4 regions of the Kitasatospora sp. NBC_00374 genome follow, and region 1 is predicted to be linked to each of the others. Evidence: riboswitches for the same ligand, from Rfam matches in the RefSeq annotation. Region 1 holds a riboswitch; each other region holds the start of a gene.
The links. A riboswitch is a leader RNA that binds a small molecule or an ion and turns the genes downstream of it on or off. The one in region 1 is predicted to bind cyclic di-AMP.
Positions count from the first base shown of each region.

Region 2: it holds a riboswitch for cyclic di-AMP, as region 1 does, so the genes downstream of both, OG871_RS29405 (hypothetical protein) here and OG871_RS09300 (transglycosylase family protein) in region 1, are expected to answer to the same signal.
Region 3: it holds a riboswitch for cyclic di-AMP, as region 1 does, so the genes downstream of both, OG871_RS11705 (NlpC/P60 family protein) here and OG871_RS09300 (transglycosylase family protein) in region 1, are expected to answer to the same signal.
Region 4: it holds a riboswitch for cyclic di-AMP, as region 1 does, so the genes downstream of both, OG871_RS21050 (M23 family metallopeptidase) here and OG871_RS09300 (transglycosylase family protein) in region 1, are expected to answer to the same signal.

Region 1 is NZ_CP107964.1:2,089,340-2,095,132, reverse strand. Features, by position in the region: gene OG871_RS09315 (APC family permease) at 1-122, opposite strand, end outside; gene OG871_RS09310 (M14 family metallopeptidase) at 531-1,880, opposite strand; gene OG871_RS09305 (AEC family transporter) at 2,018-2,947, opposite strand; gene OG871_RS09300 (transglycosylase family protein) at 3,119-4,135, opposite strand; cyclic di-AMP (ydaO/yuaA leader) riboswitch at 4,140-4,292, opposite strand; gene OG871_RS09295 (WhiB family transcriptional regulator) at 4,681-5,241, shown strand; gene OG871_RS09290 (maleylpyruvate isomerase family mycothiol-dependent enzyme) at 5,295-5,793, opposite strand, start outside.
Region 2 is NZ_CP107964.1:6,586,312-6,592,104, forward strand. Features, by position in the region: gene OG871_RS29380 (histidine phosphatase family protein) at 1-383, shown strand, start outside; gene OG871_RS29385 (Pr6Pr family membrane protein) at 591-1,247, shown strand; gene OG871_RS29390 (alpha/beta hydrolase) at 1,318-2,448, shown strand; gene OG871_RS29395 (hypothetical protein) at 2,441-2,770, opposite strand; gene OG871_RS29400 (MerR family transcriptional regulator) at 2,926-3,786, shown strand; cyclic di-AMP (ydaO/yuaA leader) riboswitch at 3,934-4,104, shown strand; gene OG871_RS29405 (hypothetical protein) at 4,106-5,308, shown strand; gene OG871_RS29410 (hypothetical protein) at 5,339-5,793, opposite strand, start outside.
Region 3 is NZ_CP107964.1:2,616,213-2,622,005, forward strand. Features, by position in the region: gene OG871_RS11695 (hypothetical protein) at 1-749, opposite strand, end outside; gene OG871_RS11700 (NlpC/P60 family protein) at 770-1,834, opposite strand; gene OG871_RS11705 (NlpC/P60 family protein) at 2,085-3,170, opposite strand; cyclic di-AMP (ydaO/yuaA leader) riboswitch at 3,181-3,368, opposite strand; gene OG871_RS11710 (NlpC/P60 family protein) at 3,757-4,785, opposite strand; gene OG871_RS11715 (NYN domain-containing protein) at 4,976-5,793, opposite strand, start outside.
Region 4 is NZ_CP107964.1:4,665,921-4,671,713, forward strand. Features, by position in the region: gene OG871_RS21025 (hypothetical protein) at 1-10, opposite strand, end outside; gene OG871_RS21030 (TetR/AcrR family transcriptional regulator) at 56-631, opposite strand; gene OG871_RS21035 (alpha/beta fold hydrolase) at 631-1,446, opposite strand; gene OG871_RS21040 (4-oxalocrotonate tautomerase family protein) at 1,609-1,818, shown strand; gene OG871_RS21045 (YiaA/YiaB family inner membrane protein) at 1,850-2,140, opposite strand; cyclic di-AMP (ydaO/yuaA leader) riboswitch at 2,358-2,519, shown strand; gene OG871_RS21050 (M23 family metallopeptidase) at 2,531-3,451, shown strand; gene OG871_RS21055 (hypothetical protein) at 3,441-4,310, opposite strand; gene OG871_RS21060 (GNAT family N-acetyltransferase) at 4,361-4,966, shown strand; gene OG871_RS21065 (sensor domain-containing protein) at 5,022-5,711, shown strand.

The DNA.
Region 1 (5,793 bases):
ATGCCGAGGGTCGCGGCGAGGCTGTACGCGGGAGCGGTGGAGGCCAGACCGATGGCCACCGAGGAGACCAGGCCGAGTGCGCCGGTCTTGAGGCCCTTCTCGCCGGCCCTGGAACTGATCACCGTGGGTGCGGCGGGCGGCGGCGGAGTGGGTTGTCCGGGGGGACCATGCATCGTTCCCACCCCCTGATCCTGTGCGCAGAGGTACTGACCGGGCTCAACCACCTCAGCGTACGCCCGGGGGCCGACCCTTTCCTGCGGGCTGCGTACGAGGCCACGCTGTCCGGGTCGCAGTTGACCGCCGGTTAGGGGGCCGGGTTCGGCCGGGTACGGCCGGTTTCGTGGGCCCGGCGCGCGGCCGGGCAGGCGCGGTGACGGTCGGTGACGGGCGGTGGTGTCGTGCGGCACCGGGAGTGACCGGTGCCGCAGTTCGGGTGAGGGCGGGCCCCGGAGCTTCCGTCACCTCGGCCGACCCGCCGTCGAGTTCGCGTGCTCCCGACCGCGGCCGGGCAGGCCGCGGTCGGGCCGCCGTCAGGCGGCGATGCCGCAGTACTGCTGCTGCTTGCCGATCACCCGGTACATGCAGTCGGCGGTCTCCACCAGGCGCAGGACGGCCTCGCGGTTGCGGCTGGTCTCCCGTCCGATCACCTCGTCGGGCGGGTAGAAGCCGCTACTGCCGTTCGGGCCCGGGTACATCTCGAAGGTGTAGGCGAAGACCCGGTGGACGCCCCACAGCCAGTCGTCGATGGACCCGTCGGTGATGTACAGGTCGCTGGACTGCTCGGGGGTGTAGCCGTTGGTGCCGGCCATGGTGCGGCCGAGGGTGGCGAAGGTGTTGTACTCGTCCGCCGTCATGCCGGTGGTCGTGTTGGCGGTGGTCCAGCCGAACGGCCAGAGCACCAGTTGGCTGTAGGTGTGGAAGTCGATGGCGGCGGTGATCTGCTGCTTGCCGCCCACCACCCGGGTGCGGACGAAGTCGGCGACCACCTTGGTCTCCTTGGCGGACTCCGGCGCGCTGCCCCGGTAGGTCTCGCTGGAGGTGGAGCCGGAGGAACCGCCGCAGCAGCCGAACTTGTAGTTCCAGTTGCGGTTGAGGTCGGTGCCGACGCCGCTGCCGCCGGAGTTGGGCTGGCGGTCCTTGCGCCAGCTGCGGTAGCGGCCGGTCGCGATGTCGTACTCGCCGCCGTCCGGGTTGAGATCGGGCACCACCCAGATCTCCCGGCTGTTCACCGCGCCCGCGATCCGGCTGTCGGTGGCGTACTTGTCGCCGAACTCGTGCAGCAGGTAGAGGGCCATCTCGACGGTGAGGTGCTCGCGGGCGTGCTGGTGGGCGGTGAACAGCACCTCGGGCTCGTTCTCGTCGGTGCCGACGTTGTCGCTGATCTTCACGGCGACGATCGCCCGGCCCTCGTACGAGGTGCCGATGACGCGCTTGCTCATGATGTCGGGGTGCGCGGCGACCACGGCGTCGATGTCCGCGGTGGCCTCGGCGTAGTTGTGGTAGCCGGAGTCGGCCGACGGGAAGTCGGCGGGCGCGTCGACGGCCTGCGGGCTGCCGTCGGCGCCGTCCTCGCGGCCGGGCAGCGGCGCGAGGCCCCAGCCGAGCGCCCGCACCCGGGCGGCCTCGGCCGGGGTGGCGGTGACGACGACGGAGTCGGTGCGGACGGCGTCGACGGCGGCGCCGGTGGCGGCGATCGCGGAGCGGTCGGCGACGGTGTGGGGGCCCTCGACGACGTACTGCCGGGCGGTGTCGGCCGCGACGGCGGCGCTGTCGGGAGCCGCGGGGCGCGCGGCGGCCTGGGTCGTGAGGGGGGACGCGAGGGCGAGGGCCAGCAGCACGGCGGTGGCCGCGGCGGGCTTCCCTCGGCGGGGCAGTCGCATGACTGTCCTCCTGTGGGGGTCCGTAGGGGACGGAACGGGGGAGGAACTGCGGCGCGCGCCAGCATGATGGTCCGTCAATGTCATGGTTGCGTCAATAGCGCCCGTCCGGTACGTTCCTCCGGCGGTGTGACGCCGGGTCAGTGCGTGGGCCCCAGGGCCGCGTACACCAGCGACAGGGTGCCCATCGACACCAGGGTCGAGGTCAGCACGGAGTCCCGGGCCAGGGCCGTGCTCAGCCCGTACTCGCGGGCGTAGACGAAGGCGTTCTGCGCGGTCGGCAGGGCGGAGCAGAGCACCACCGCCAGCAGTTGATGCCGCGGCAGGTCCAGCAGCAGACCGCCGACGGCCAGGGCGGCCAGCGGCTGGACCAGGGTCTTCAGGACGACGGCCACGCCGACCTCGGCCCGCCCGCCCGCGCCCGCGCCGCCGCGGCCGTGCAGCGACATCCCGAGAGTGATCAGCGCGGTCGGGACGGCGGCCGCACCGAGCAGCGCGCCGGGGCGGGCCAGCGCGGCCGGCAGGTGCAGGCCCGCGGCCGAGAGCAGGGCGCCCAGCGCCGAGGCCATGATGATCGGATTGCGTACCGGCAGCATCAGCATCCGGCCGAGCCCGCCCCGGCCCCGGCCGGTGCCCGCGTCCAGCAGGGCGAGGATCACCGGGGACACCAACAGCACCTGGAACAGCAGGATCTGGGCCACGAACGAGGCGTCACCGAGAACCTGGACGGCGACCGGGATGCCCAGGTTGGCCGAGTTCACGTACCCGGCCGCCATCCCGCTGATCGCCCGGTCGGCGGGCCTGCGGTGGAACAGCCGGCGCCCGGCGAGGAAGCCCAGCCCGGTGGCGAAGACCGTCCCCGCGGCGAACGCCAGCATCGCGGTGTTCGCGAACGTGTCCAGCCGAGCCCCGGTCAGCATCGTGAACAGCGCGGCGGGCATCGCCACATGGAAGACGAACCGGCCGAGCACCGTCTCCGCCTGCTCGCCCAGCAGCCCGGTCCGTGCCACCAGATAGCCGACCGCGGTGAGCACCCAGATCGGGGCGAAACCGGACAGCAGCGACTGCATGGAACCTCGGGTCTGGATCGTCGGGCACGGGCCGCGGGCATCAGTCTGCCAGGGGCCGTACGCGTCGCCCGGGGTGGGGCCGCCCGCGACGCCCCGAACGCGCCGCGGGCGGCCCCGGCAGGTGCTGGGCACCCGCCGGAACCGCCCGTGGACGGAGTCGAAACCCTTCGCTCAGGGCAGGTTCAGCACCTGGCCCGGGCGGATCAGGTCGGGGTTGCCGACCGTGGGGTTCTGTGCGGCCAGCTGCTTCCAGCCGCCCAGCGTCAGCGAGTCCGAGATGGTGGAGAGCGTGTCGCCGGCCGCGACGGTGTAGGTGCTCGCCGGGGCGGGCACCGTGGTGGCCGCGGCCGGCGTGACGGTCGCGGTGGCCGCGGTCGTCGGCGCGGTCGCGTCCGGACCGGTCGTCGGCGCGCCGGTCGGGGAGGCGCCCGGCACCGGCAGGTCGGTGGTCGGCGCGGTGCCGGTCGGTGCCGTGCCGGTCGGCGCCGGGGTGCCCGGGGTGGTCGCGGTGGACTCCCCGGGGGCCGGGGTGGCCGGCGGGGTGACACCGGGCTGGGGCGCGGTCGTCGGCTGGCCGGTGGGCAGACCGGTCGGCTGGTCGGTCGGCAGGCCGCCGGGCAGGCCGCCCGTCAGGTCGGTCGAGGTCGGCGGGGCCGCGTCGGCGGTGCCGGGCAGGGACGGCGCCGTGGTCGCCTCGGGGGCGGTGGACGGCGTGAAGTACTGCGGCGTGGCCGCGCCGTCACCCCGGACCCGGGCGCCGGTGTTCGGCGTGGACTCGGTCGGGGTGGCGGTCGGGGCCGGGGTGGCCGCCGGCGCGGGCAGTCCGGCGGCGGGGCCGCAGGTGGGCCAGAGGCTCGGGCCGTGGCCGGCGAGCAGCCGCTCGGCGACGGCGATCTGCTGCTCGGGCGTGGCGTGGTCGGGCTGCGAGGCGAACTCGTCGCCGCCGTACGCCACCCAGGTCCGCAGGGTGAGCCCGAGTCCGCCGTAGTGCCCGGTGCCGGGGTTGCCGTTCCAGTCCGCGCCGGTCTGGCACTGGGCGACCGCCTGCCAGGTGTCGGCGGGGGCGGCGTGCGCGCCGGTCGCGGTCAGCAGCGGAAGCGCGAGGCCGACACCCGCCACACCGGCGGCCGCGACGGCCCGGTCGGCCTGGGTGGGACGGCGGTGACGCCCGGAACCCGAAAAGACCATCAGATATCCCTCTCCGCACGCCTGCGAGGTGAGCTGTCGGGTTCGGACCGGGAGGTGGCCCGGCCGCGCGCTGGGCGCGGCTTCACCCCAAGCCGAGGGGGGTCGGCGGAAAAACCTGGGTCCCCCGCCCCTGCCCAAGGTCTTTCGGTCGTCCCGTGGCGCGGTGGGCAGGGTTGGGCGTGCCGCATTCCGGGCGCCCGCAGTAGCGGGCTGCTCGGGAGATTAGAGGGATCAGCACCTGAATAACAAGCCTGCATACTGAGCATCACACAATCATCACGACACGCCCGGGGCCCTGGCCTTCCGACCCCGCCGGACCCCAGGTCGGACCCGTGGCCCGGTGGCCCCGGAGGTTCGACGGCGCACGGCCCCCGGCACTCCGACGACCAGCCCCCGAAGCCACTCCCGGCGCTCCGGACCAGGGGAGAACGGCACCGTCCCGGCCAACCCCCGGGTCGGTGATTTCGAGGCCGTACGGTCGAACCGCCGACCCCGCCGCAGTCGTCCTCCCTGGTGTGGGACCAGCTCGACCAGGGAGGCCGCCCATGTCCGTACAGTCGATCACCAGGGCGCCGGCCGCCACGGCCCGCCGCGCGCCGGCCCGCGCCGGACTGCTGCCCGGACTGGAGGCCGCGGGCTGCCGTCAGGTTGACCCGGACCTCTTCTTCGGGGTGCGCAGGCAGGACGCCGGGCCCCGGGTCGAGGCGGCCAAGCAGGTCTGCCGGCACTGCCCGGTCCGCGAGGCCTGTCTGCGCCACGCCCTGGTGCTCGGTGAGAGCGACGGCGTCTGGGGCGGGCTCACCCCGACCGAACGGCGACTGTTCGGCCACCAGCTGCGTGACCTGATCGACCTGGGCGAACAGGCCTCGCGCCGCAGTGACGCCGAGCTGATGGCGATCGGCCGCGAGCAGCGCCGGACCCGACCCGGCATCGTCCTGATCCTCACCGACCGGGGCTGGACCGAGGCCCAGCTCGCCTCCGCACTCGGCGTGGAGCCGGCCGCCGTCCGCACCGCCCGGATCGCCGCCGAGCGGATCGTCGCGCACTGCCGGGCCGTCGGCCTACGGGCCCCGACCTGGGCCCGGGTCGTCGTTCCCGTGGGGTAGCGGTCAGCCCTCGGGGCCGGCCGGCCGGTCCTGCGAAGTCCGGCCGGGGCGACTCACGGCGCCGTGAAGAACGTCGGAAAGGCGGGCGCGAGCCAGGGCTTGCGCCCCCAGGCGAGGATCCCGCCCCGGGCGATGGCCTGCAGCGGGGTGCGGCGCCCGAGGGCCATCAGGAAGAAGGTGACGGGCTCGGTGACGATCGTGCAGTCGGGCCGCCGCGGTGGCTGCTGATCGACCGTCACCGCGCCGTCGGCGACGGTGACTCCGAAGAGCCTGCCGCCGCGCACGCCGATCGCGTACCGGATGTGGCGGCCGGCGGCGGTCCGGGTGTCGACGACGCGGGGCATGGCGGTGAGGAGGAACGGGAGCGACAGGTCGACGCGTTCGCGGTCGATCATGTGCGGCTGCCCGAGGGCGCGGGCCAGGTCGTAGCCGTGCCCGAGCATGTGGGTGAGCAGGTAGGAGGCCAGCGTCGCCAGGTCCATCGGCCCCAGCGGGGTGAGGACGGGCCGGGTGCCGGGCCGGGCGGCGACGTCCTCGGCGAAGTCGCGGGTG
Region 2 (5,793 bases), 4.5 Mb from region 1:
CCGCACTCGGCCTGACGGCGCAGAGCGACCCCGCCCTCGCCGACCTGGACACCGGCGGCTGGCGCGGCGTCACCCTCGACGAACTCGCCGCGACGGACCCTGCGGCCCTCGGCGCCTGGCTGGCCGACCCCGCCGCTGCGCCCCACGGCGGCGAGTCCCTCCTCGACCTGACGGTCCGTGTCGGCACCTGGCTCGCCGCCCTGGACGGCGGCCGCACCATCGCCGTGGCCGAGCCCGCCGTGATCCGCGCCGCCGTCCTGCACGCCCTCGCCCTGCCCCCGCAGGCCTTCTGGCGCCTCGACGTCGAGCCGCTCACCCTCACCCGCCTCACCGGCGGCGCAGGCCGCTGGAACCTCGCCTGCGGCTCGCCCCTGGCGGACTGACGGCGGCTCTGACCGAGCCGGCCGCCGCCGGCCCGGGGTGCCGACGTCGCCCGGCCCCTCCGGCAGGTCTCGCCGGGGCTCCGTGCGGACGCCCGGTCCGAACGGGTGACGGCGTCCGCGCCGCCGGTCCGCCTCCCGAGTGCTCCGGCGGGCCGGGCCGATGATGTTGCCGACTGATGATCATTCAGCGGCGCGGAGGTCGGGACCATGCGGGAACGTGCAGTCCACCTCGGGCGGATCGCCTTCGGCCTGCTGGCGGCGGCGGCCCTGTCCGTGCAGGGCTACCACGCCGTCAGCGAGGGCGAGCCGCTCACCGACTTCTTCAGCTACTTCACCAACCTCAGCAACATCGGCGGCCTGCTCGTCCTGATCACGGGGGGCGTGCTCGGGCTGCGCGGCCGCCCGGGCGTACCGGACGGGATCCGCGGCGCGATCGTGCTCTACATGGTGATCACCGGGCTGGTCTACGCGGTGCTGCTCTCGGGCTACCACCTCGGGCTGCTCCTGCCGTGGGTGAACGACATCGTCCACCGGCTGATGCCCGTGGTCTACCTCGCGGACTGGCTGATGGTGCCGCCGGTCGCCCGGCTGAGCCGCGTCACCGCACTGAAGTGGCTGGTCTTCCCGCTGGTGTACCTGGCGTACACCCTGCTCCGGGGGCCGCTGGTGCACTGGTACCCGTACCCCTTCGTCGACCCGGACCTGCGCGGCGGCTACGGCCGGGTGGCCGGCGCCTGCACCCTGCTGATGGGCGCGTTCGTGCTGGTGGCGGCGGCCGTGCGGTGGATCGGCAACCGCCGGGCCGTGCGCCGGACACCGCGGCACGCCAGGGCGGCCCGGGGGAGCGCCGCCGACCCGACCTGAGCCGACGGACCTGCCGAGCCGATCCGATCCGAGCCGAGTCGTTCGAGGAAGAGGAAGCGGGAACGCGGACATGGGCCTGACGAGCCACAAGGTCCTGGCGGTCGCCGTCGGCGCCGCGCTGCTGGCGATGGCCGTGACGGTCGGCTGCTGGCCGCGGCTGGCGCGGCGGCACTGGGCGGCGGTGCTCGGCCGGATCGGGGCGCTGCTCGCGACCCAGCTGACCGTGCTCTGCGCACTCGGGCTCGCCGCCAACTCCTACTTCTCCTTCTACACCAGCTGGGACGACCTGCTGGGCACCGGTGACCCCGGTCCGGTCACCGTCCGAACCGGGGCCGACGGCCGGCCGGCCGGGCCCGTGCAGGTACTGGGCCGCGAGCCGGTCCAGGGGGCCGGGCCGAGCGGGCGCGACCCGCGGTCCGCGGGCGAGATCCAGGCGGTCCGGATCCCCGGTCCGCGCTCCGGGCTGAGCACCGACGGGTTCGTCTACCTGCCGCCGCAGTACTTCCAGCCCGCGTACGCGGACCGCCGCTTCCCTGCCGTGGTGGTGCTGACCGGCTACCCGGGGGACGCCAGGAACCTGCTGACCCGGCTCAACTACCCCGGTGCGGCCCTCCGGTTGAACCGGGACGGGCGGATGCAGCCGACCGTGCTGGTGCTGATGCGGCCGTCCCCGGCGATGCCGGCCGACACCGAGTGCGAGGACGTGCCCGGCGGTGTGCAGGCGGAGACCTACTTCACGCAGGACGTGCCGCGGGCGGTCGCCGCCGGCTACCGGGTGTCGGTGCGGCCGCAGGGCTGGGCGGTGATGGGCAACTCCACCGGCGGCTACTGCGCGCTGAAGCTGGCGATGCGCCATCCCGAGGTGTTCCCCAGCGCGGTCTCGATGTCCGGCTACTACCGGGCCGCCGAGGACGCCTCGACCGGCGACCTCTTCCGGGGCAGCCGACGGCGCCGCGACGAGGCGGATCTGCTCTGGCGGCTGAACAATCTCCCGCCGCCCGCGATCGCCGTGCTGCTGGCCGGGGCCGAACGCGGTGACGGGGACTACCTGCGGGACACCCGGGCGTTCGCCGCCGCGGTGCGCGGCCCGATGGCGCTGGCCACCGCGACGGTGCCCGAGGGCGGCCACAACTTCCAGACCTGGAGCCGGCTGCTGCCCTCCGCGCTGGAGTGGCTCTCGCCGCGGCTGGCGGTCAGCTGACCGGCTGGAGCTTGCCGGTGTGCAGCTCGCCGACCCGGCCGCCCTCGCCCTCGTACGTCCAGAAGACCCGCACGGTGAGCGCGTCCAGGTCCATCACATGGCTGACCGTGATGCCGCTCTGCTCCGTCCAGCTGACGAAGTACTGCTGCGGGCCGATCTCCGCGACGTGCAGCTTCACGTCCTCCCACTGGCCGGCCGACTCGCCGAGGCCCTCCCAGCGCAGCCGCGTCCCGTCGGCGGAGTAGGAGTTGCGGAAGGCGGCGCCGTTGTCGACGTCGAACAGGTAGGTATGTCCGGCGAAGCCAGGCAGGGGCGCGGTCATCTCGGGGGTGATCCTCTGAACGGTCGGCGGCGGCCACGGCCGGGGCTCCGGCCGCTGCCTCCAACCTAGCGGACGGGTGCCCGGCCGAGCCCGCTTCGAACGGTCCGGCTCGTCGGCCTTGAGCTTCCCGCGGGGCAAGGTCCTAGATTCGGGGCGTGGACGGAACGGAACGGTTGCTCACCATCGGCGCGATGGCCCGGCGCGCGGGCCTGACCGCCAAGGCGCTGCGGCACTACGACCGGATCGGGCTGCTGCGGCCGGCCGAGGTCGACCAGGACACCGGCTACCGGTACTACCGGGCCGAGCAGGTGGCCGCGGCCCGGCTGGTGCGGGTGCTGCGGGCGGTCGACCTGCCGCTGGACCGGGTACGGGAGTGCCTGGCCGCCGCCGAGGCGGCGGGCGACGGCGACGGCGGTGCGCTGGTGCGCCGGGTGCTGGCCGACCACCGGCGGCGGCTGCAGGCCCGGCTGGACCGGCTGCGCGGCGCCGTCCACCGCACGGATCATCTGATCGAGGAAGGGATCGACACGGTCATGGGCGAGGACGTAGCGGGGGCCGCGGCCCCGGCGGACGAGCGGCAGCTGGCGGTGGACCTGTTCAACGGGGTCTGGCGGCTGCTGGAGCGGGAGGACCGCTCGGTCGAGGACGACGACCGCATGGTGCACATGGCGCACGCCTCGCGCCACCACTGGGGGGAGGTGGGCACGGCCGTGAACCTCAGCCGGGGCGAGTGGCAGTGCTCCCGGGTGTACGCCGTGCTCGGCCGGGCGGAGCCCGCGCTGCACCACGCCCGGCGCGGGCTGGAGATCTGCCGGGCCCACGCGATCGGCGACTGGGACCTGGCCTTCGCCTACGAGGCGCTTGCCCGGGCGGCGGCGGTGGCGGGGGACTCGGAGCAGGCCAGGGCCTGGACCGGGCAGGCGCTGGCCGCCGCCGAGGAGATCGCCGCCCCCGAGGACCGCGAGCTCGTCCTCGCGGACCTGGAGAGCATCCCGGGGCAGCCCCGGTTCTGGTGACGCCGGGGGGCGGGGCCGGGGCCGGAGGCGGGGGTACCTGTGAGGGACGTCTCATTGTCGGTATGCGACCCATCTGCCTAGCCTGCACGGGATGCCCGGCTGGGCAGACCCGCGGTCGGGACGCCTAGTCCTGTCCACCCGACGGCGGTCACCCGACCACCTTCTGGACAGGAGCGGGGGAACCAGGTTTGTTGTCGTCGCGCCCTCGCTCCGTCCGGAGCCGGGTGCACGGCTTGGGGTGAAGCCGCTCCGCAGGCGGCCGGGCAGCCTCGTGCCCGAACCCGACAGCTCACCTCGCAGGCGTCGCAGAGGACCCTCCATGCGACTTTCACCGACCCCTGCCCGCCTCGGCCTGCTCGCCGGAGCGACCGTGCTCGCCGGCGTCCCGCTGGTCGGCCAGGCGCAGGCCGCCGCCCCGACGGTGACCCAGGACCGCCTCTCGCCGACCGCGATGGCGGCCAACACGGCCACCAAGGCCACCCTCGCGGTGCACTCCTCCGGCTGCTTCACGGCCAAGACGCTCGGTGTCGGCGTCCGCGACGCCGCCGGGCACAACCTGGACTTCCCCGGCAACGCCTCCAACGTGCAGATCTGCCCGAGCGGCACCACCTTCACCAGCGCGGCCCGCAGCCTGCCGGCCGGCACGTACACCCAGTTCGGCTTCTGGCAGGACTCCGCCAACGCCTGGCACAACCTGCCCTCGCAGACGCTGACGGTCAGCGCCTCGACCGCCCCCGCGCCGGCCCCGGCGCCCACCCCCACCCCGGCGCCCACCCCGGCGCCCACCCCCACCCCGACCCCGACCCCGACCCCGACCCCGACCCCCGGCACCGGCGCCCCGGTCGCGGGCAAGTCGCTGACCTGGTCGGACGAGTTCGACAGCCTCTCCGCATCGCGCTGGACCACCGACAAGAGCAGCTCGTACCGCTACGGCAACCACAACCCGGACGACAACAAGCTGGACTGGCTGAGCAAGAGCGGCGTGAGCGTCTCCGGCGGCAGCGCGAACTTCACGGCCAGGCCCAGCGCCAACAAGCTGGAGAACGGCAAGCAGGCCTGGGACACCGGCCTGCTCACCACCGAGTACTCCGCCGAGGGCTTCCAGGTGAAGACCGGCGACTACGCCGAGACCCGGGTCAAGCTGCCCTCCGGCACCGGCGCCTGGCCGGCCCTGTGGACCTGGAAGAACGGCAACGGGGAGATCGACTCGTTCGAGTACCACCCGGACAACCCGAACCTGCTGGAGCTGACCAACCACGTCAAGTCCGGCTCGAAGTACTACACCGACGCGGGCGCCGTCGCGAAGGACAAGTGGGTCACCATCGGCACCTACTACGGCGCCAACTCCGTCGACTGGTACGTCAACGGCACCAAGGTCTTCTCGGACAACACCGGGGTCGGCACCACCTGGTCCGCGTACCTGATCCTCAACCTGTCGCTGAGCGCCGGCCAGTACCACCCGGCCCCCTCCGGCACCGCGCCGATCACCTTCGCCGCGGACTACGTGCGGGTCTACCGCTGACGGTCGGCCCGCCCCACACGCAGCGTCCGATCAGCCCGCCACGCGCAGCGTGAACGAGGTCCCGTTGTCCGCCGGACGGCGGTCGTCGGCCCCGACCACCACGAGGTGCCCCTCGGCCCGTGTGCCGGGGGGCACCTCTCGTGCCACCCGGACGGGGGCCAGTGCCGTCGCGCTGCGCCCGGAGCCCAGCCCGGCGGGGAACTCGCAGCGCAGCAGGTGCCCGGCGGCCCCGGGCGTGCAGGAGCCGGGGAAGAAGGGCCCCTCGAAGGTGAAGCCGGCCGGCAGGTCGACCAGCACGGTGAACGGCGAGGCCGTCCGGTCGGGCCCGGCGTTGGCGACGAAGGCGTGCAGCGTGGTGGCGCCGCCGGGCGGCGCCGGGTCCGGGTCGAGCCGGACCACCTGCAGGTCGGCGTCGGACGGCCGCGCCGCACCGAGTGTGCCGCAGACCCCCAGCAGCGCCGCCGCCAGCGCGGCCGCCGTACGCG
Region 3 (5,793 bases), 530 kb from region 1:
CCGGCGGCGACCGTCACGGCGGCGATGCCCTGGTAGGGCTCCGGCCGGACGTCCAGCAGGGCGGCGAACTCCAGTTCGGTGGCGGGGAGCTGGAGCAGCAGCCGGCCGGGCCAGGCGTCCCCCCAGACCGCCTCGACGGCCGGCACCGCCTGGTCCGCCCGGCCGGCCAGCCCCGCCAGGTCCTGGTCCGCCCCCAGCCCGAGCACCAGGCAGCGGCTGCCGCGCACGGCCTTCACCCGGCCCAGGTCCCACAGGGCCGGGGCGCCGACCGGCTCGTCCGAGACCAGCCGCCAGCCCTCGGCCAGCCGGACCAGCTCCAGGCGCCGGTTCAGCACCGCCGGGTACTGGTCGAGGTCGGTCAGCCGGTGGCCGAGCTCGGCCGCGACGGAGATCCGGTCGGCGCCGGCCGGCGGTTCCGTGAACGAGGTCAGCCGGTAGGAGAGCGCGGCGAGCGGCACCTGCGCCATCCGGTCCAGCAGCTCCTGCTGGACCGGGCGGGCCGCCGGGGCGGTGCCCGCCGCCAGCGCCGCGCCGTCCCGCCCGACCAGGGCAGCGGCCCTGGCCGCGAGCAGTTCCTCGACCACCGGCCGCAGCAGGGCGGCGGCGGGCGGCCCGGCAGCGGCGGTCGGGCGCGGCGGACGCAGCAACGGGAGCGAGAGCTGGGCCACCCCGGCCCCGGCCAGCAGCAGCGCGGCGCGCCGGGACAGCACCGGACGCCCCGCCCCGGGCTCGGGGGGCAGGTTCGTCACCAGCTGTTCCGGCTCGCTGCTCAGACCCGTACCACCCCGGCGACGGGCATCGCGTTGACGCTCTCGTAGCGGACCTGGGCACCCGGGTACGGCGCGTGCACCACCACGCCGCCGCCGGCGTACATGCCGACGTGGTGCATGTCCTTGTAGAAGATCACCAGGTCTCCGGGCCGTGCTTCGCCGAGGCTGATCCGCTGCCCCGCGTAGGCCTGGGCCTGCGAGGTCCGCGGCAGGGTCACTCCGGCCTGCCGCCAGCTCCAGTACATCAGACCCGAGCAGTCGAACGCGCGGGGGCCGGTCGATCCGTAGACGTACGGCGAGCCGATCTTGCTGACGGCGGCGGCCAGCGCGGCGGCGGCCCGGCCGGAGGAGGGCGGCAGATCGCCGAGGTCGAGGCGGTCGGTGCCGCGGGTGGCCCGCTGCTCGGCGGCCCTGGCGTCGTCGGCCACCATCCGGGCCCGCTCGACCGCGCCGAGGCTGCTCAGCAGCCGCTGGGCCTTGAGCAGCCGCTGGCGGACCTCCGACTTGCTCTCGGCCAGCGAGCGGCGCACCTCCTCCAGCTCGGCCAGCTTGGCGGTGGCCTCGTCGCGGCGCTGGTCCAGCCGGCGCTGGCGGTCCAGCACCTGGCGCAGGGTGTCGTTCTGCCGGGCCGTGGCCTGGTCGAGCGCGCGGGCCCGGGCCAGGTAGGCGGCGGGGTCGGAGTCCAGCATCAGCCGCACCCCCGGGTTCATCACGCCCGAGCGGTACTGGGCACCGGCCAGTGCGCCGAGGTCCTGGCGCAGCCGGTTGAGCTCCTCCTGGCCGCCCGCGATCTGGCTCTGCAGCGCGGCGGCCTCGGTCTGCAGGCGCCGCTGGCACTCCTGGGCCGCGTTGTATCGCTCCGAGGCCTGCTCGGCCTCGTCGTAGAGCTGGTCGACCTGGGCCTTGACGTCCTTCTTGGCGATCGGCTCGGCCGGCGGGCCGGGAAGGGCCTGGGCGCTGCCCGCGACCGTCACTCCCAGCGCCGTGGTGGCCGCGGCCGTGACGGCCAGTGCGCGGGCGAGCCGCCGGACGCCTGGCAGTTGGGGACGGCGGTGCACGGTCATGCTTCGGCGACTCCGTTCCTGCGGCCGGGCCACCGCCGCCGCCCGGGGGTGGGCGGCCGTCCGTGCGGAGGTCCGGGGGCAGACGTTAGCGAGTCATGGCGAGCTAGTCCAAACCCCTCCAGTAGCGAATATTTGACCACTAATCGGACAGCTGCCCCATCGCGCGGTCCCGCCGCAGGCCGGCGGCCACAACGCCACCGGCCCGGCCCTCACGGGGAGGGCCGGGCCGGTGGACGGAGGTGAGGCGAGGTCAGGGCCGCACGATCGCGTTGATCGACGCCATGGTGGCCGACTCGTAGCGGACCACGGCACCGGTGTGCGGCGCGTGGATGACCTGCCCGTTGCCGACGTACAGCGCGACGTGGCTGGCGTCGCTCTTGTAGATGATCAGGTCGCCCGGCTGGGCGTTGGCGATGTTGGTACCGACGTTGGTGCCGGCGCCCCGCTGGTCCTGCGAGGTCCGCGGCAGCGACACGCCGGCCTGCGCGTAGGCCCACTTCATGAGGCCGGAGCAGTCGAAGCTGCTCGGGCCGGCCGCACCGTAGGAGTACGGGCTGCCGAGCTTGGACTGGGCGGCCGCGATCGCGGCGGCGGCGTGCGTACCGGCCGGCACGTTGACGGCCACGTCGGTGCGGGCCGAGTCGCGGGAGGCCCGCTCGGTGCTCGGGGCGGCGGCGGTGGCCTTGGCCTTGGCCTCCGCGGCGGCCTTGGCCTCGGCGGCGGCGAGCTCGTCGCGCTCCTTCTGGGAGAGCGACTCCAGCAGGGCCGTCGCCTTGGCGATCTTGGCCTGGACCTCCTCCTTGTCGGCCTTGAGCCGCTTGGTGGTGGCGTCCAGCTCGGCGAGCTTCTGCTCGGCCTCGTGCTTCTGCTGGTCGAGCTTGCCCTGCTCGTCCTTGAAGGCCTTGAGCACGTCGGCCTGCGAGCTGCCGACCTGGTTCATCGCGCCGGCCTGGTTGAGGAAGGAGTCCGGGCTGGCCGAGAGCATCAGCTGCACGGTCTGCGGGATCCCGCCGGTGCGGTACTGCTCGGCGGCGATCTCACCCAGGCTGCCCTGAATGGTGCTCACCTGGGCCTGCTGCCGGGCGACCTGGTCCTGGATCTGGGAGACCTGCTTCTGCAGGTTCTGCTCCTTCTCGACCGCGGCGTTGAACTCCTCGGTCTTGACCTCGGCCTGCTCGTTGAGAGCGTCGACCTGAGCCTTGACCTGGTCCTTGGTCGGGGCCGGGTCGGCGTGCGCGCCGGACTGCGACGAGAGCGCCACGGCGGTGGCGGCAGCGGCGGTCAGAATCGAGACACGGGCCCGGCCGGCGGGCTTGGGACGACGATGGGACGCCACGAAGGCGGACTCCTTCTTCCTCACACCGCCTACCGGGTGAGCTGACGGGTTCGGGCCGGAAGACACGCCCTACAACGCCTCACCGACTGCCCGTCAGGCACGCGGACCACGTCCGCGCACCGCTCCGGCGGTCGACCTGGCGCCGATTCACCCCGAGGAACGTGGTTCCCCGGCTCCGATACGCAGCACCCCGACAGGGGCTTCCCCGTGGGCAGTCAGGCTGCCCAGCTGCTTCTCGGACTCGGCGGCGACCACCGTTGCCACCCGGCTGGGTGGACGACTGGGCGGCGGTCCGTGACCTGACCCTAGTAACCCATCCGTGATCCGTTCAAATCCTTGTCAGAAAAAAGGCGGAATCCTTGCCATGTTCGATTGGGATTACGACCGACAGTGACAGAACCCCTACCCAGGGCTGATAAATATTCAGCATATGGTCGCAAAATGAAACGCCCGGACGTGTCGGAGATCACAGCGGGATCTCGACCCGGTCCGGGCGTGTCATGGAGCGTCAGTTAGCCCTTGAACAGGGCAAATGTCCGAAATGGGACGGGGTGGACGGGGCGTCGGCCCGCGCCGGATACCTGCCTCAGACCCGGCGGATGGTCTTGATCGGCATGGCGTCGGCCTTCATCACCTTGACCACGTCACCGGTGCGCGGGGCGTGCACCACCAGGCCGTTGCCGATGTACATCGCCACGTGGTGCGCGTCGTTGTGGTAGATCACCAGGTCGCCGGGCTGGGCATTGGCGACGTTGGTACCGACGTTGGTGCCGACGGTCGCCTGGCTCTGCGAGGTACGCGGCAGCGAGACGCCGGCCTTCGCGTAGGCCCAGACCATCAGACCCGAGCAGTCGAAGGTGCTGGCGCCGGTGGCCCCCCAGACGTAGGCCGAACCGCGCTTGCTCATCGCGGCATCGACCGCGACGGCGGCATAGCCGCCGGGTGCGGGAAGGTTGGAGAGGTCGAAGCGGTCGTCGCTGCGCGAGGCCCGGTCGCCCATCACGGCGGCCCGGTCGGCCGCGCTGAGCTGGCTGAGCAGCTTCTGCGCGTCCTTGAGCTTGGACTGGACCTCGGTCTTGGCGTCGTTCAGCGCCTGGGTGCTGCGGTCCAGCTCGGCGAGGACGGCCGCGGCCTCCTGCTTCTGCTGGTCCAGCCGGCGCTGCTGGTCCTTCAGCGACTTCAGGGTGTCCGCCTGGGTGCTGGCGGCCTGCTCGAAGCTGGACGCCTGCGCCAGGTAGCCGTCCGGGTTGGTGGAGAGCATCAGCTGCATCGACGGGTCCATGCCGCCGGAGCGGTACTCCTGGCCGGCCACCGCGGCCAGCCCGGAGGCCAGCTCGGTCATCTGGCCCTGGCCGCGCGCGACCTGGTCCTGCAGCTGGTCGGCCTGCTTGCGCAGCTGGTCCGACCGCTCCTTGGCGCCGTTGTAGCGCTCGGCGGCCTGCTCCTGCTCCTCCAGCAGCTTGTCGACCTGCGCCTTGACCTCGTCCTTGTTCGGCTTGGCGGGCGCCGCGTGGGCGCTGACCTGGGCGGACAGGGCGACCGCGGTCGCTGCTGCAGCGGTCAGCACGGTCACCCGTGCGCGGCTCGGCTGCTTCGGACGGCGGTGGGAGGCCAAGGGGGTTGCTCCTTCTTCCTGCTGGACTCACTCGAATGAGCGAAAGTCCGGAATATAGGTTTGACGCCAGACCCTAGTGAAGATCATGCTCCGGCGCCACTCCCCTACCGGAACGAACTTCCTACCCGCCACGGGATTTCACGCGATGGACACAACCAGGCCACCGGCGGTTGACGGGAGATCAGCCGAATCACGCCCGGGCCAGGCGGTTGAGCAGCAGAACCGAGGCCACCGGACGGGCACCGGCCTGGCGGACACCGTCCGCGACCTCCTTGTCGGTGGACACCACCACCACCGGACGTCCCTGCGGCTCCGCACGCACCAGACGCCGGATCAGCTCGTCCGCCGTCTCGCCGGTCCGGCTGAACCGCACCCGCACCCCGCGCGGCGGCGCCATCATCACCGGAACGTCCAGATCCTGCCCGTCGAAGACACAGGTCACCTCGGCCTGCGTCCGCTGCGCCAGCATCGCCAGCCCGCCGAGCAGCCGCAGCCGCTGCTGCTCCAGCGGCAGCGCCGGGTAGCCGGACTTGGTCACGTTGTACCCGTCCACCACCAGATGGACCTGCGGGATCGCCAGCAGCTGGTCCAGCAGCGCCGGGTCGTCCTCCGCCAGGCCGCGCCTGGCCACGTCGTTCGGCGAGGCCGACACCGGGGCCACCGCGTCCACCAGGTCCGCCGGACGCAGCTGGGCGACCGGCAGCGCCAGCTCCCGCTGCAGCCCCTGCGCCGAGTGCAGCACGGTGTCCAGCAGCAGCCGCAGCCGCATGTCCTCCACGGTGCGGCCCTCGCGCGCCGAACGGCGGCCGGCCTCGACCGCCGTCTCCAGCTCGGTGATCCGGTGCTTCAACCGCCGGGCCTCGCTCTCCGCGGCGCTGCGCTCGGTCGCACCCGCCGTCCGCAGCGCCTCCAGCTCGCCCTGCAGCTTGCGGCTCTCGGCCTGGGCCCGCCGGGTGTCGCTCTCCAGGCTGCGGACCCGCTTGCGCAGCGACTCGGCCTCCTTGCGGA
Region 4 (5,793 bases), 2.6 Mb from region 1:
GCTTCTTCATGGCCTGCCCAACGCCGCCCGGGGCCCGGAGGACACGGGTGGACCCTCAGACCCGCCCGGGCCAGTTGCGCAGCCCCTCGGTCAGCACCCCGGTCACGCGCTGCCGGGTCACCGCCAGGTCCTCGGGAACCTGGAACCCGCCGCCGGTGGTCAGCGAGGCGAAGCCGTGCGCCACCGCCCGTACGGTCCGGGTCGCGTGCACCGCCTCCGCGCCCTCCAGGCCGTAGCCGCGCAGCACCGCCGTGATCACATCGACCAGCCGGGCGCCCGCCGCGGCCAGGTCGGGGTCCGCGCCGTCCGGCGCCTGCGGCAGCGCCGCGTACCGCTCGGGGTGCCGCACGGCGTACTCGACGTAGGCCGCCACCAGCGCCTCGACGGCCTCGTCGGTGCTGCGCCCGAGCACTGCGGCGGTCAGCCGGTCGGCCAGCTCCTCGGTGACCCGGACGGCTATCAGGCGGCGCAGCTCGGCCAGGCCGCCGGGGACGTGCTTGTAGAGGGAGGGGGTGGCGACCTTGGCGCGGGCGGCGACGGCGGCGAGGGTGAGGGCCTCGCCGCCCTGGTCGTCCAGCAGGGCCAGGGCGTGGTCCACGACGGCGGCGGGGGTGAGTCCGACCCGGGGCATCAGGCGACCTCGTCCAGGAAGGGGAGCAGGGCATCGGCGGTGGCCTGCGGGAATCCCGCCATCGGGTAGTGGCCGCCGCCGTCGATCATCACCTTACGGGCCTTCAGCGCGGCCGCCTGGCGGTCCGCCACCACCTCCGGCTTCGGGAAGTCGGGGTCCTTGCCGCCCATGATCACCAGGGCCGGGCAGCGCACCGCGGAGGACCAGCCGACCGGCGCGGAGTCGCCGGCGACGTACCCGCGGACGGCCGCCCTGCGCCCGGGCTCGCGCAGCATCGCGACCAGCCCGGCGCGGTACTGGTCGAAGTCGGCGGGCCGGGCGGTGGGGAAGTAGAGCCGCTGCGCCGCGCCCCACAGGGCCGGGAACCGCACCACGGCCGCGCCGAGGGTCTTGACCAGGGCCTTCTGGAAGGCGTTCGGCGGGAGGTTCTCGATGAAGGCGTCGATCAGCGCGATGCCGGCCACCCGCTCCGGCCGGTCGCCGGCCAGCCTGACCACCGTGGCCCCGGTGTAGGAGTTGCCGACCAGCACGGCCCGCTCGATGCCCAGGTGGTCGAGCAGGGCGAGCACGTCCTCGGCGATCGCGGCCGGGGAGTGGTCGGTGAAGCCGGTCGAGGACTCTCCCAGGCCGCGCAGGTCCATGGTGATCACCCGGTGGCCGGCGGCGGTCAGCAGCGGGACCAGCTGGCGGTAGGCGGTGCGCTTGTCGAGCATGCCGGGGAGCAGGACGACGGGGAGGCCGGCGCCGGTGGCCGAGTCGTCGAAGGCGATCCGGCCGCCGGGGACGTCGACGTACCGGGTGCTGGTGCTGGTCATTGCTGCCTCCTGAGCTCCTCGACGGGCGCTCGACCGGTTCGGCGAACCCCTGTAGCTCCAAAGCTAAGGCTAATAGCCTTAGCCGTCAAGGGGTGGCCGCTGCCCTGGGGTAGCGTGCGGCTGATCGCAGTGCCCGTGCCCGTTCGAGCGCCAGGAGGCGTCGTGCCCTTCATCAACGTCAAGCAGCTGTCCGGACGGAGCGACGAGCAGAACGCCGAGATCGTCCGGGCCCTGACCGAGGCCTACGCCACGGTCACCGGCGTGGACCCGGAGAAGATCTGGGTCGCGGTCGAGGAGGTCCCGGCCACCCACTGGTCGGCCGGCGGCGAGACCTTCGCCGCACGGAAGGCGAAGGCCGCCGAGGTCGGCTGAGCCGCGCTGCGGAGCGCGGCCGGGGCGGGAGTCAGGCCCCCTCGATCCGGAACGGGTCGTGTTCGGCCAGCAGCTTGTCCAGCCGGGCCTGGTCCACCCGGGTGGTCAGCTCGTCGGCCTCCTGCCGGTCGCGGATCACCTTGGCCAGGGTGAACGCCGAGGTGATCTCGTACAGCAGGCCGACGGCCAGGAAACCCCGCATCCAGGAGTCCACCGGGAGATAGGCGATCCCGGCGGCGAGGGCGGCGGTGGCGAGGGCGAAGGAGATGACGGCCTGGACGAAGTACGCGGCCGTGGTCCTGGACTGCATCTTTGTGCTCATGTCGAAAGGGTCTCCAAGTCCCTTTCCCGGCACATGAGTACGGATACTCAACCGGTCGGTAGCAGTCCGTCACGGGCGTCGGCCCGAAAGCGGGCGAACCGCCCCCGGGCGCCCGGCCGGGTCGCATTCTCTCCGCCGAGGCGCTTGGAATCATGGGGCGCATAGGATTAACTTTCGATAACGCAGCGCGGTACGAAACGCCGTACCCAGACGGCACCGTGCGCCATCGCTCAATCCGCGGGCACGCCTTCACCGGCGGGCCCGGGGAGCCGGGGAACCACGTTCCTTGGGGTGAATCGGCCAGGCCCAGGCCAGGCCGTAGGAGACCTTCCTGCTCCGAACCCGTCAGCTAACCCGGTCGGCGAGAGGGAAGGAAAGGAGCACGCCTCCGTGGCGTCGACGCACCCGCTCCAGGGCACGGCCGCAGGGATCCAGCTGCTCGACCACCCGGTCCCGGTGGGCCCGGTCCACCCGGTGGACCAGAACGCCGACCCGGCCCGGCACCGGATGCCCCGTCAGGCCAGGAGCAGCGGGCCACTGCTCGGCGTCACCGCGATGACCGCGGCCCTCAGCGCCACCGGCTTCGCCGCCGCGTCCTCCGCCCAGGCCGCCCCCGCGCCCACCCCCGCCCCCGCCGTCTTCGCCGCCGACTCCTTCGACCAGGACCAGGCACCGGCCGCCGCCCAGGCGCCCGCCGCCGACCCGGGCCTGGCCCTCGCCGCCCGGATCCAGCAGCAGGCCGACGGCCGGAGCAGCGCCGAGGAGACCGCCCGGCTCGCCGCCGCCCAGGAGGCCGAGGCCAAGCGCGCCGCCCAGCAGGTCCAGGTCCAGCCCTCGGTCCAGGTGCAGGCCCAGCCCTCGGTCCAGGCCCGGCCCCCGGTGCAAGCCCGGGAGCAGGCCGACCACGCCCCGCGGGTCGCGCTCGCCCCGCCGGTCGCCGACTACACCCTGAGCGCGCACTACGGGCAGTCCGACTCCTACTGGTCGCACCTGCACACCGGGCTCGACTTCGCCGCGCAGACCGGCGCCCCGGTCACCGCCGTCGCCGCCGGCACCGTCACCTCGGCCGGCTGGTCCGGCGCCTACGGCTACCGGGTCATCCAGACCCTGCCGGACGGCACCGAGGTCTGGTACTGCCACCTCTCCCGGATCGCCACCGCCGACGGCCCGGTCGCCCCCGGTACCGTGCTCGGCGCGGTCGGCGCCACCGGCAACGTCACCGGCCCGCACCTGCACCTGGAGGTCCGCCCCGACGGCGGCGCCCCCGTCGACCCGCTCGCCTGGATGCAGGCGCACGGCCTCAATCCGTAGGCTCCTGGACGGCCGACGCCTGGTCCGCCAGGTACGCCTCGATCTCGTCGTTGCCCGGCTCCGGCGCCAGGTCCGGGTACTCCTCGACCAGCAGCGCCGGCAGGCCGGGCACCGTCCACTCCCCGTACAGCCGCAGCGCCTCCACGGCCACCGTCGCCTCGAAGCCCTCGAAGTCCCCGGAGAGCTCCTCGGGCATCGGCCGGCCGAGCGCCGTCAGCTCGGCCAGGTTCCGGTAGCTGCGCTGCATCAGGCCCTGCTCCAGCAGCAGCCGCGCGCCGTCCGTCGCCATTCCGATCATCAGCAGCCGGGTCGGCCCCCAACCGCCGTCCCGTTCCTCCGCGTCCAGGCCCGGAACCGCCGCGAACGCCTCCAGGCGCTGCTGCTCCGGCAGCTCCCGGAAGGCGTCCAGCCAGGCACGCACCGCGTCCGGGTCGGCGGTGTCCACGCCGTCCGCCCACAGCAGCAGGGCGTACAGCCGGGGCCAGGTCACCAGGTCGGCCCGCCGCAGCAGCCCGCACAGCACCTCGCCCTGCCACTCGGCCTCCGCGCGCAGCCGCTCGTACCGCTTGGTGTTCAGCCGGCGTGCCGCCCGCTGGTGCTCGATCAGCAGCAGCACCGCGGCCCCGTACGCCGAGGGGTCGCCGCCGGGCTGGACGTACAGGTAGAGCCGCTCGTACAGCAGCTGCTCCAGCAGCGCCGAGCCCAACTCCGGGTAGCCGTCGTGCATCCGGGCACCGCTGAGCTCCAGCAGCGCCAGCACCGTCCGCACCGCCTCCTCGGGCACGCCCTCCTCGGCCGCCGAAGCGATCAGGTCGGCGGCGCGGGTGTGTGGAATGAGCTGCAGGTCTTCGTCGTTCACGGACAAACCGTAGCCGGTGCCGCAGACCCCGACGGGTAGGGTCGGCGGACATGGACCCAGTACGGCTGACCGGCCCCCGCCTGATCCTGCGCGAGTTCGACCACACCCAGGCGGAGGTCGCCGGCCTGCACGCCGTCTTCGGAGACCCGGAGACCGCCCGCTACCTGCCGTTCGAGCCGCGCGACCTGGAGGACTGCGCCGACCAGATCGAGCAGTACCTGGACGCCGCCGAGCAGCGCCCCCGCACCGAGTACCGCCTCGCCGTCGCCCGGCCCGCCGACGGCGAGGGCGCGCCCCTGGTCGGCACCGCCGCCCTCACCCTCGAAGGCGACCGGGCCGCCGTCCTCGGGTACGCGCTGCGCCGGGACACCTGGGGCCACGGGTACGCCGGCGAGATCGTCACGCTGCTCTGCGGATTCGGCTTCCACACCCTTGGCCTGCACCGGCTGGCCGCCCGTACCGACCCGGGCAACGCCGCCTCGGCCCGGGTGCTCGCCCGGGCCGGTTTCCAGCTGGAGGGCCGGATCCGGCACGAGCTGAACCGGGCCGGCCGCTGGCTCGACGGCATGCAGTACTCGCTGCTGGAGCACGAGTGGCCCGCCGGGGGTGGGGACAACCCCACCCCCGATCCGGCAGCGGACCGGATACTCCGCTGAGCCCCCGTTCGGCATCGTGGACGTCGTGAGAACGGACGACTTCGAGGGGCCTGAGATGACCGCCAGCACCAGCCCGTACAGCCACCCCGTGACCCCGCGACCGGCCTTCTGGCGGGCGCCGTTCAGCGCCTCGACCTACCGCGAGGTCGGCTTCGTCCTCACCGGGCTGCCGATCGCGCTCCTCGGCTTCGTGTTCGTGGTGGTCCTCTTCTCGCTCGGACTCGGCCTGGTGGTCACCGCCCTCGGCCTGCCGGTGCTGGCCCTGATGCTGACCGCCTCCCGTGGCCTCGGCGCCCTCGACCGGGAGCGCGTGCGCACCCTGCTGGACACCCCGGTGACCGCACCCGGTCCGCTCCGGTCCGGCCGGCGCGGCTTCTGGGGCGGCGTCACCGCCCGGCTGGCCGACCCGGCCGGCTGGCGGGCCGCGCTCTACCAGGTCCTGATGCTGCCCTGGGCTATCGCCAGCTTCGTGATCACCGTGGTCTTCCTGGTCACCGGCTGGGTCGTCGCCCTCTACCCGGCCTACCACTGGGTCTTCGAGCGCTACCTGGACTGGCCCGGCTACCGGGTCGTCGAGTTCACCAACGGCAAGGGCGAGTACTACGCCTACTACGTCACCTCGCCGTACCAGATCGCCGCGGTCTCGGTGGTCGGAATCGCCCTGGTACTGCTCACCCCGAAGATCGTCCACGGGCTGACGAGCGTGCACCGCCTCGCCGTGCGCGGCCTGCTCGGCGCCCGCTGACCCGGCCCGTACGCCTCCGGCAGCCGCTGACCCGGCCCGTACGCCTCCGGCTCCCCGCCCGGGAGCACCCGTTCGGCGGGTG